DNA from 2 places in the Holdemania sp. 1001302B_160321_E10 genome. Region 1 is predicted to be linked to the other one. Evidence: predicted binding sites of a transcription regulator. Region 1 holds the regulator's gene; the other holds the start of a gene.
What was found. Region 1 encodes HrcA, which represses chaperone genes, less so after heat shock. Its sites were predicted from a motif close to TTTTAGCACTNNNNNNNNNNNAGTGCTAAAA; they were not measured.

Region 1 (6,003 bases):
CATCCCTCGTTAGTACGGCTGCAGAAGATGCTGGTGATGTTGTTGATCATCGGGGTTGTGCTGATCGTATGGATCTTGTCGCCAATGGGCGAACACCTGATCGAAGCGCTGCCGTTTAAGAACTATCAGATCAACCGCTTCACCTCGGCGATGAATCCATTTGCGGATAAATACGGCACGGGCTTCCAGCTGATCAACGGACTGGTGTCCTTTGCCAGCGGCGGATGGCAGGGCGTGGGGTATGGCAAGTCGATTCAGAAATATACGAACTTCCCGGCGGCGAATACCGATTTTATTCTGGCGATTGTCGTCGAGGAATTGGGCATCTTCGGGTTTTTATTGATTTTTATCTGTTACGCACTGATCGTCGGGCGGATGTTTATCTATGCGATCCGGATGAAAAGCCAGCGCGGGCGGATTGTTTTGATCGGCGTTTCAATGTATTTCTTCATTCACTTTTTGTTCAATGTCGGGGGTGTAACCGGCTTGATTCCGCTGACGGGCGTGCCGCTGTTAATGATTTCCGCGGGAGGTTCCAGTACGCTGTCCGTCATGGTGGCGGTCGGCATGGGCCAGGCGGTGATCTCGCAATACCGTCAGGGGAAGATTGAATAAGGCATTAAACGCCAGCCGGCATCAACGGCGAAGGGAAACGCAGGAAGGAAAAGCGGCGGCTATTTAAAAATGAATGTCGCGATTGCTTTGAAAGAAGAAAGAAAAGAATTCCCGAAGCGACTCGGGAATTCCAAAGAAAGGGAGAGGAGAAACAAAGATTGGGGGATAGCATCTTTCGATGCACTACTATCTTGCCCGGGTTTTCCGCCCTTTATACACACAAGGAGTAAAAAAATGCGAATTGTTGCAGGAAAATTTCGTTCCCGGCTGATTCAGGCGCCCAAAGGCGACCAGACCCGGCCGACGCTGGATAAGGTCAAGGAAGCGGTGTTCAGCCGGATTGGTCCGTATTTTGACGGCGGCATTATGCTGGATCTGTTTGCGGGCAGCGGCTCAATGGGACTGGAGGCACTGTCGCGGGGCATCGAGCATGTTTATTTTGTCGACCGCAGTCCGGCCGCGGCAGCCGTGATCAAAGCCAATATTGCTTCACTTCAGGTCGAAGTGCAGTGCGACGTGTGGAAGTGCGACAGCTTCGCGGCGTTAAGACGCTTAGCGGGGATGGGTGTCCAACTGGATTTGGTTTATCTGGATCCGCCTTATCAGAAGCAGCAGCTGCACAAGATCATGATGCAGCTTGACGCGCTGAATCTGATCTGCGATCACGGACAGGTGATTCTGGAGAGTCTGAAGGAAGACGAGTTTGACGAGGCCTACCATCAGCTGCGCCGCGTCAAGGAAGCAACTTACGGCATCAGCCGCATCAGTTATTATCGAAAGGAAACAGAACTATGAAACGAGCATGTTATCCGGGATCGTTCGATCCCCCGACCTATGGTCATCTGGACATCATCACACGGGCATCGTCGGTCTTCGACGAGCTGATCATCGCGATCATGAAGAATCCGAACAAACGCAACGCCTTTACCGAGGAGGAGCGCGTGCGGATGCTGCAGGAGATTACGCGCGATCTGCCGAATGTCAAAGTTGTGGTCGGCCATGGCCTGACGGTGGAATTTGCGAAGTCGATCGGTGCGCAGGTGCTGATCCGCGGGATCCGGGCTGTCATGGACTATGAATATGAACTGCAGCAGGCGACGGCCAATATGTTTCTGGATGAGACGATTGAAACGGTGTTCTTCGTCGCCCGGCCGCGGTATTCCTTCTTATCCTCGTCCGTGTCCAAGGAAATCGCACTGAACAACGGCGATCTGTCGAAATTTATCCCGGAAGCCATCATCGAGGAAGTTGAAGAAGAACTGAATCCGCTGAAGAAGAAAAATGGCGGGGAATAGCGGCGGAGAAAACTGCTGCCCAAAATTTCGCTGACTGCAGGCAGAGTGTCTGCGGAAGAAAGTAGAATTCTCTAAGTGATCTTATTTATAAGGGTAAAGTTAGAAATAAAGGTCAAGCGAGTGCAGTCCGTTCTTAGCTAGCGAGAGGCTGAAAGTGAACGCCGGAAATTAAAAGAGCGCTGCGATGATTCCGAAAATAACGGAATCCGCCGCGTTTTTTTATGGCTTAAGACAACCGGGGAACGACATAAGCACCGGTCAGCCGCGCAGTCTTTGCAGCATCATCAAAAAGAGGAACACGCCGCCGGCCAGGCCGGTCTGCATCAGCCGGTATCCGAGATAACGCAGATAAGTCAGGTGAAGATGCGGCGTGAGCGAGAGGACCTGCAGATGCACGCTGAAGCTGGCAAATCCCAGCACCAGCGTCATCAACAACGCTTTCAGGGGTACTGCCAGCGGCAGCAGCGCCAGATTGTTGGTGCCTAACGAAAACTCGGTTACACATTGGATCGGCAGCCGCCAGGCGGAGGGCAGCTTCATCGTCGCTAAATTCAGCAGCACCAGTGTCAGCAAAAGATACGCTCCGATGAAATATAAGCTGATGCCGGCCTGGACAACCGCGTCTTTTAAATTCTCAAATAAGGAAGGGACAGATCCGCGCGGATCCAATTGCAGGGCAACGGGTGTACTGCGCGTAAAGAACAGCAGCAGCATCACGGCGAAGAATTCCGCCAGCCAGATCATCAAGCCATATTGAAAGGATTGCAGCAGGACCGAACCGCAGGTGATCAAGATAAACGACGGCGTGCTGACCGTAACGCAGCAAGCCAGCCGCCGGCCCTCCGCTTGCGAAAGCCGGCCGTCCCGCACATAATCGTCGATCAGGATCTGTCCGGCGGGCGAGCCGAGAAAAAAGGAAGCGAAGACTAAGGAAAAAGCGTCCGGCGAGATGTGGAACAAGCGCTCGGTAAATCCGAACAGCCGCCGCGAGAGCGCCACCAGCAGCCCCTGACCGTCGAGGATACGGATTACGACCATCGCCGCAAACAACGAGGGCACTAATTTTTCAAACCAGATCGCTAACGCCTGGCAGGATGCCTCATAGGTTACCGATCCATAATAAAGCAGCGCGGCCAGCAGCGTGAAAAAGATGATTGTCATTCCTTTTTTCATAGGCAAAAAGCCTCCTGGTAAAGTGTATGAACCGCAGCTTGAAAAACGAACTACGAAAAGCTTGAAAACTTGAAAAAATTAGCACTTTTAACTTGACAGTGCTAACAAGCTGGATTATACTGTTAGCAGACATCGGGAAAGAGTGCTAAAGGAGGCGGGATGATGCTGACACCAAGGCGGATTGAAATCTTCAAGGCCATTGTCGACGAGTTCGTTCAGACAGCCGAGCCGGTCGGTTCCAAGACTCTGATGGAAAAGTATCAGCTCCCTTACTCCAGCGCAACGATCCGCAACGACATGATGGTCCTGGAAGAAATGGGACTGCTGGAAAAAACACATACCTCCAGCGGCCGCGTGCCTTCCACAAAAGGCTACAAGTTCTATTGCGAACATCTGATGGAACACAGGGTCGACAACCAGCTGGAAGTGGCGGTCCGCCAGCAGCTGGCCAGCAAGCCGCTGAATTTAGACGACGCCATCCGCGAGAGCTGCAACATCCTTTCGCAGATGACGGACCTGACTTCCGGCGTGCTGGGACCGGATGCGAGCCGGCAGCGGCTGGAGCATGTCAAGCTGTTCCCGATCAGCAACCGAAGTGCTGTGGCAGTCTTTATTACCGATCTGGGGCATACGGAAAACCGGACGTTCCAGTTCGACGACGACCTGTCAGTAGAGGATATCCAAACCTGCTGCCAGATTCTGAACGACCGATTGAAGGGCACCTTGATCAAAGACGTCGTGGACAAAATGGATTCGATCAAACCAATCCTGGCAGCGCATGTCAAGCGGCATGAAATGTTGTTTCAGGCGTTTGTCAACGCATTTGTCAAGTTCGCGAGCGAGAATGTGTATTTCAGCGGCCAGAACAACATGCTGTACCAGCCGGAATTTGCCGACATTGAAAAGCTGAAGGAATTGATGGCGATGATGGAGAACCCGAGCCTGTGGCGTCAGATCGGCACCACGGCCAACCCGGAGCTGGCGTTGAAGATGAACGAAAACGCGCAGCTGGTGTGGGTCAACGACATGGCCGTCGTCACCAGCAAGTTCAAGCTCGGTTCCGACGAGGAAGGCCAGCTGATGGTCTTCGGACCATCCCGGATGGATTACGACCGGATTGTTTCACTGCTGGAACTGGTCAGTCAGTCGATCGAGAGTTTATACGGAAAAGGAGGCAGCCATGAATAACCAGGAAGAAATGAAAAAAGACGAGCTGAACGCCGCGCCGGAAACGGCGGAGGCAGCGGGCGAAACCGAAGAAAAAACGGCAAGTCCGCAGGAAAAAACGGCGGAGCCGGCCGCGGAAGAAGCGCCGGAGCAGCCGGAAGAAAAAAAGGAAGACAAGAAAGACGAGAAGAAGAAAGGCTTCTTCTCCAAGAAGAATGAAATTGAAGAACTGAAGACACGGATCAGCGAGCTGGAAGGCGAAAACGTTAAATTGAAGAACGAATACCTGAAAGCCTACGCGGATACGGAGAATACCCGGCGGCGTCTTCAGCAGGAAGCTGAGCAAACCCGGAAATACCGGATTCAAAGTTTCGCGCTCGACATCCTGCCGGTTCTGGACAATCTGGAACGGGCGCTGGCGATCGAGCCGACACCGGAAACTGAAAGCTACCGCAAAGGCGTCGAAATGATTTATCAGCAGCTCATTCACGCGCTGACCAAAGAGGGCGTGAGCGAGATCGAAGCGCAGGGCAAGGAATTTGATCCGAATTTCCATCAGGCTCTGATGATGGAAGCCGTCGAGGGCGTTGAGCCCAACCACGTCACCGAGGTACTGCAGAAGGGCTACATGTTAAAAGATCGGATTCTGCGCGCCGCGATGGTCAAGGTCAGCGAATAAGCAAACAAGTGAAAACGTGTAAATAAATAAGGAGGATTTCAATTATGGGAAAAATTATCGGTATTGACTTAGGTACAACCAACAGCTGCGTCGCCGTCATGGAAGGCAACGAAGCGAAAGTAATCACCAACCCGGAAGGCAACCGCACCACACCGTCCGTCGTCGCGTTTAAGAACAACGAACGGATTGTCGGCGACGCGGCGAAGCGTCAGGTCGTCACCAACAAGGATTCGATTATTTCGATCAAGCGGAAAATGGGCACGAATGAGAAAGTCCAGCTCAACGGCAAGGAATACACGCCGCAGGAAATTTCCGCGATGATCTTAGGCTACATGAAGGACTATGCGGAAAGCTATTTAGGCGAGAAGGTCGACAAGGCGGTCATCACCGTTCCGGCTTACTTCAACGACGCGCAGCGTCAGGCAACGAAAGACGCCGGCAAGATCGCGGGCCTGGAAGTGGAACGGATCATCAACGAACCGACAGCGGCAGCGCTGGCATTCGGTATCGACAAGACTGACAAGGAACAGAAAGTCCTCGTCTTTGACCTGGGCGGCGGTACGTTCGACGTTTCGATTCTGGATCTGGCCGACGGCACCTTTGAAGTTCTGGCAACCGCAGGCGACAACCATTTAGGCGGCGATGATTTCGATAACGTGGTCGTCGACTGGATGGCAGATCAGTTCAGAAAAGAAAACGGCATCGATCTGAAGCAGGACCGGATGGCGCTGCAGAGAATGAAGGAAGCGGCGGAAAAGGCCAAGAAGGATCTGTCCGGTATGGTTCAGACACAGATTTCCCTGCCGTTCATCAGCGCCGGCGCAGCCGGACCGCTGCACTTTGAAGCGACGCTGACCCGCGCACAGTTTGACGCGATGACCAAATCGCTGGTCGACCGCACGGTTGTTCCGGTTCGTCAGGCGTTGAAGGATGCCGGCTTAACCAAGAACGATATTGATCAGGTCCTGTTAGTCGGCGGCTCAACCCGAATCCCGGCGGTTCAGGAAGCTGTCCGTCAGGAATTAGGCAAGGAACCAAACCGTTCCGTCAACCCGGATGAAGTCGTAGCCTTGG
Region 2 (6,003 bases), on a different contig from region 1:
GCTTTCGTCGTGACGTTCCTCGAAAGCTTTTTGACGAAATGCCTGAATCAGCAGGAAGCAGCCCAGCGCAAACAGGATCAGCGCGGCGATTACCTGATTGACATGCAGCACCAGCTGGCTCTTGATCAGAGAACCGGCCAGCGACCCCAGCACGATCATCAACAGACTGGATCCGGCGAAGATCAAACTGTTCATCAGCGAACGGCGATGTTCCTGAGGATTCATCATCGCGCCCCGCGCCATCATGACCACAAAGCAATCCAGCGACAAAGCCAGGCAGGTGACCAGAATTTCGAGTGTATTCACCTGATTCTCCCTCCTTTATTGTTTACAGACCCAGTATAGCCGAAGGGGAACAGGGATGCGATAGACAATCGTCAGATTCTGTCAATTCTTCCGGATTCCCAGCCTGCTTTTTAAAACGGCAGGCATGGCGGCGGATTAACTCAGACTTCAGCAAGACGGATATTTTCCATTCGCTGCAATCTTATGAAAATGGATTGCTTACTTCCAACAGCCGAAACGCCGGGTTTTGTCCCTGAATAGACAAAAGCGCAAAAAGAAAAAATCAGCGGCACTTGCGATCCGCTGATTCTAAGCCCGGGTTATTCAATCATAATGGTTTTCTTGTTTTCCACAGCCGGCGCATCCTTCTTCGGCAGAACGATCTTCAGCTCGCCGTTTTCATAGTGAGCTTTGATATCCTCCGGTGTCACCGCCTCGCCGACATAGAAGCTTCTGGAGCAGGAGCCCTGAACCCGCTCCTGGCGGATTACATTGCCCTGATCATCCTTTTCTTCCTTATTGGTATTGCGGATAGCGGAAACCGTCAGATAGCCGTCTTCCAAATCCATCTTAATGTCTTCCTTGCTGCAGCCTGGCAATTCAATGTCAAGCAGATAACTGCCGTCCTTCTCATGGATGTCACAGCGCATCGCCGTAATTGCGTTGCGGTGGAGCAGCGGTTCGTCAAACACGTCATCAAAGAAGTCGTCAAACATCATTCTCGGTAGTAATCTCATACATCACACCTCTTTCTGTTTTCAACTTATGCGATCCTGCCTGATCAGAACTCTGATTGCTCAGAGAAGTTATTCAATCGAAATGGTCTTTTTGGTCTGCATCGCCTGCGGATCCTTCTTCGGGACGAAGACCTTCAGTTCGCCATTCTCATAGCGGGCTTTAATATCCTCGACATTCATTTCCTCACCGATAAAGTAGGTCCGGGTGCAGCTGCCGCTGAAACGTTCCTGGCGAACGAGCTTGCCCTGTTCGCTTCGTTCTTCATTGGAAGCTGTGCGGGCGGCCGCAATCGTCAGATAACCGTCTTCCAGTTCCATTTTGATTTCTTCCTTTTTAAATCCAGGGAGTTCAATATCCAGAAGATAGCCATCTTCTCGCTCACGAATATCGGTTTTCATGACAGCCGGGACGTTATTCTTTCTGAAAAATGGATCCTTAAGAACCTCGTCGGCCAAGTTGTCCATCCAGGTGTTCGGTACAAATCTCATCTTGAATCGCCTCTTTCTATCTGTCTTATTCCTGGCTTCATTGGGTCTTTCCCAACTTGCAATTTTAGTATATCACAGTTTTTAGCACTGTCAATAGATAAGTGCTAATTTTCTTATTTTACTTTCACAAGTTCACAAAGTACGTCTTTCATAGAGCATCGCGATGATTTTGTCAATCCGGCGAATTCGTTGTTCCTCTGCACCTTGTTCAGCATAATTCATGATTCGTTCCCGCTGCCAGGGATCAAGCAGCTGAAAAAAATAACAAGCGCTTCGATTGGCCAGAAGGGCTTCCTGCAGGGCTTGAGGACAGCGCGTCAGGCATTCGCCGGCTTCCGGAGCCAGCCAGATTTCAACGGTGCCGCCGGCGGTGAGCGGCTGCAGGGAAAAAGCTTCCGCAGGGAGTTCCAGTGTCCAGAGACAGCCTTTTCTTTCCGCCTTTTGTTTGAATAACAGGGTTCCCAGCATGACGATCAGCGCCCCTTCCGGCATGGTCTCCGTCTTGATTTCAAGGTGCGGCTGCGGAACAGCGCGGACGATTCCTTCAATCTGCATCATGATTTCCTCCTGGCCTCTAGTATGCCTCGGCGGATTTAATTTATTTTTATTTTCCCGCCTTTCTGCGGCAGAACCGTCTGATCAGCGCTGTTCGATTTTGCCGGTTTTTGCGTAAGAGGACAGAGGATCCGGACGGCGGTTTCTCCGCTTTGTCTGAATTTTAATCCTGCTTTTGTCTTTTCCCGCGAAGAAACGCTTGAAAAAACGAAATAAAAACTGCCAGTCTTCTGCGTAGAAGTCCCTGACAGTTTTTAATCGGCCGCTTTTTTAACGGTCTTTGAGATTGGTTTGATAAAACGTCTTCAGCGAAGCGGTCAGCGGATCGTTTTTTCCTTTGCGCTCATGCCGCGTCAGCAGGGTCAGAAAGACAAGGCCGCCTAAGAAGCAGACGATCATATCTGTCATCGTATCATAAACGCCCTGGGTGTAGTGATTGATCGCGTCGATCTTCAGAAAGATCAGGCAGGCGAATTCAAAGCATTCCCACAGAAAGGCGATCATCATGTTGATCCCCTGAATCGACAGACATTTTAAAAGGTAATGGCGCCGCGAGTCTTCCGTCCATTGTTGTTTCAGCCAGCAATAAACCAGTGTGATCCCGGCGCAGATCAGAATGCCGGAGCTGAAATGCAGAACTTTGTCAAAGCAGGGAATGGCATAGCCGTTAAGCGTATTGCCGATAATCATCGCGACGGCGATGAACAGCTGCGTCCAGAACAACAAACCCCAGGCGTCTTTTAATTTCAACCCTTTGACCGCCAGCGGACCGATCAGCTGCACGCCCAGCGCCATCGCCAGATAGCCCAGCTTGGCGTAGAGGTGATGCTGCAGCTGAAAGATTGTGCTGATAATCATCAGCGCCGCCGAAGCGCCGTATAAAAAGATACATGCTTTTTTCATGATCAGACTCGCGACCTCCCTGTCTGCGTTATGCCGGCTGTTTTTTTAGCTTACCGGAATTGGAAATCCAAAGTTTTCAATGACTTTCACAACGCGGATCATGTCTATGCGCCGCGTCGGTATTTTATTAATATGCCCCGGTTTCCTGCCGTTCCGCTTCAAAACTTTTCTTTATCGTTTTTAAAGCGATCGGCACGAAGATCAGCGCGACGAGCAGCTCCGCCGCCGGATAACAGAACCAGACGGCGCCCAGGCCGCCCAGCTGGCCGAGTATCCAGGCCAGCGGAATGATGAATACCAGCTGGCGCAATAACGACATGACCAAGCTCATCATGCCTTTGCCTAACGCCTGGAACATCGTCGTCATGATGATGCTGCAGGCCGCCGGCAAGAAGCACAGCGCCAGCACCCGCAGCGCATAGCCGCCCAGCTGAAGCATCTGATCAGAGCCGTTGAACAGCTTCAGCAGCATCTCCGGCATCGTCCAGAACAGCACCGTGCCGACAAGCATGATCGCGACCGCCACGCCGAAAGAGAGCGCCAGCGTGCGGGTGAAGCGTTTTTCATCCGCCGCGCCGTAGTTGTAGCCCAGAATCGGCATGGCACCCTGGTTTAAGCCGAAAATCGGCATGAAGACAAACGACTGAAGCTTAAAATAGATGCCCAGAACCGCCACTGCCGTTGCAGAAAAGCTCATCAGAATGGCGTTCATCGCAGTCGTCGTCAGGGAACCGATCGCGTTCATGACAAACGTCGGAATCCCGACGCGGTAGATATCCTTGGCCGCCTGCATCTGCGGATGATGCCGCCATGGCGCGATATCGACCTCATGCGTGCCGACTTTCAAGACGATCAAGACGAAGATCATCGCCAGGATCTGACCGATAACCGTCGCCACCGCCGCGCCGGCCACGCCCATTTTCGGTACGCCGAAATAACCGAAGATGAAAATCGGATCAAGAATAATATTGGTAATCGCGCCGATCAGCTGCGAAATCATCGGCACGATCATGTTGCCGGTTGCCTGCAGCACGCGCGAACAGGTCATTTCAATCATGACGCCGACTGAGAATACCATGACGATCATCAAATACTGCGACCCCATCGCAAACACCGCGGCGTCCTGCGTAAACAGGCCGACAAACGGCTTGGCCAGAAACAGACCGACGAGCATGCACAGCGCCATGTTGATCAACGACAGCACGATTCCGGTATTCGCCGCAATATTCGCTTCCTCCCGGCGTTTCTCGCCTAACCGGCGGGCGATCAGCGCATTGGTGCCGACCCCGACGCCCAGCGCCAGCGCGATGATCAGCATCTGCAGCGGAAAGGCGATCGAAACCGCGACCAGCGCGTCTTCGCTGACCTGTGCGACGAAAATACTGTCGACAACGTTGTATAACGACTGAACCAACATCGAAAAGATCGCCGGCACCGACATGCTGAAAAGCAGCTTGCCGACCGGCATGGTCCCCATTTTATCGGAATTGAATTTACTCATAAAACCCCTGCTTTCTTAAATCAATAGTCTTATTCTAGTTGAATTGGGCTTATTCTACAAGTCTTATTTCAAAAGGATTTCGCCGGGAATGGGTGTTCCGGTTTTTCTTTTGTTTTATAGAACAAGCTTCGATCCCTAAAACGATGAAAACGGGAAGGATTGTTTGCGGCTTGAAATCATGATAAGATGAAAACCAAGAGGTGATCGCATGCGGCTGAAAGAAGATTTTCATCACACGATCGTGATCGAACGGTCGGAATTTATCTGTTATGTACGCAAATGTCTGGATGAAGTGCAGGCCAAGGCGTTTATTCAGGAAATCCGGAAGCTGCATCCGGAAGCGAATCATCATTGTTACGCGTATATCGCCGGGCAGCACAACGAACTGCAGCGTTCCAACGACGCGGGAGAGCCCGGCGGGACTGCGGGCGTCCCGATGCTGGAATCCTTGAAGCTCAGCGGCCTGCAGGATTGCTGCGCCGTCACGGTGCGGTATTTCGGCGGAATCAAACTGGGCGCGGGCGGCTTGGTTCGGGCGTATTCCCGATCGGTCAGCGAAACGCTGAAGCTGGCGCCGAAGGTGGAAACGATCCAGATGGACCGCTACACGCTGACGTTTTCCTACGACCTGATCGGCAAGCTGGATTATTTATTAAAGGATCAGGCGGACATCGTGGCAAAAGAGTATGGCGAACAGGTGGTCTACGAGTTTTTAACGACAAATTCTTCCTTAATCGAAAAAATTCAGGAGCTGACCAGCGGACGTTACCCCTGCCGCTGGCTGGCGCGGGAGCTGGTGGAAAAGGATTGCGGCTGACGCTTCATTGGTTTCCCCAGACAATCCGGCTAACGAAGTAATGCTGTGTATCCCGATTCATTGACAGCCGGCACTGCCGGCTAACGAAGTAACCGGGTTTCCTCAGAATCGTTCAGCTTGTTCAAAAGCAGACTTTTTTCTTGTGCTTCCCGCAGCGCAGGGGCGGTGTTATAATAAATTAGATTTTCAGACACTGTGTCTGAACGATAGAGGAATAACGAATGAATTTAAAGCTTCAGCCGTTTCTGCCCTCCGGCTTCGATCCCCAGGAAGGCAGACATTTATTGAAAGAAACGATCGACCTGGCCTGGCCGGCGACGGTGGAATCGATCTTCGTCGGATTGGCGTCGCTGGTCGATACGATCATGGTCAGCACTCTGGGCACAACCGCGATTGCGGCGATCGGCCTGACCAACCAGCCGAAATTTATTGCGATTGCGTTCATCGCTTCCCTGAACGTCGGCATCACGGCGATCATTTCCCGCCGGATCGGCGCCAACCGGCTGGACGACGCCAATACCTGTCTGCGGCAGTCGTTGTTGATGTCCGTGCTGATCTCGGCGCTGGTCTGCGGTTTATCGTTTCTGTTTGCCCGGCCTTACATCCAATTCGCGGGCGCGCAGGCGGACACGATTGATCTGGCGGTGCAGTATTTCCGGATTGTCATCGTCGGCCAGTTCTTCGGCAATATCGGGATGACGATCAACGCCGCCCAG

Region 2: a site for HrcA is predicted at 1,591-1,621, ahead of I2D94_RS03045 (Hsp20/alpha crystallin family protein). Genes of this name have one in related genera too.

Annotation. Positions count from the first base shown of each region.
Region 1 is NZ_JADNEM010000012.1:15,266-21,268, forward strand. Features, by position in the region: gene I2D94_RS08800 (FtsW/RodA/SpoVE family cell cycle protein) at 1-615, shown strand, start outside; gene rsmD (16S rRNA (guanine(966)-N(2))-methyltransferase RsmD) at 685-1,410, shown strand; gene coaD (pantetheine-phosphate adenylyltransferase) at 1,407-1,910, shown strand; gene I2D94_RS08815 (hypothetical protein) at 2,169-3,083, opposite strand; gene hrcA (heat-inducible transcriptional repressor HrcA) at 3,246-4,271, shown strand; gene grpE (nucleotide exchange factor GrpE) at 4,264-4,929, shown strand; gene dnaK (molecular chaperone DnaK) at 4,974-6,003, shown strand, end outside.
Region 2 is NZ_JADNEM010000003.1:178,955-184,957, reverse strand. Features, by position in the region: gene I2D94_RS03055 (manganese efflux pump) at 1-306, opposite strand, end outside; gene I2D94_RS03050 (Hsp20/alpha crystallin family protein) at 606-1,022, opposite strand; gene I2D94_RS03045 (Hsp20/alpha crystallin family protein) at 1,092-1,511, opposite strand; gene I2D94_RS03040 (YdeI/OmpD-associated family protein) at 1,644-2,069, opposite strand; gene I2D94_RS03035 (hypothetical protein) at 2,337-2,969, opposite strand; gene I2D94_RS03030 (MATE family efflux transporter) at 3,097-4,470, opposite strand; gene I2D94_RS03025 (YigZ family protein) at 4,679-5,287, shown strand; gene I2D94_RS03020 (MATE family efflux transporter) at 5,509-6,003, shown strand, end outside.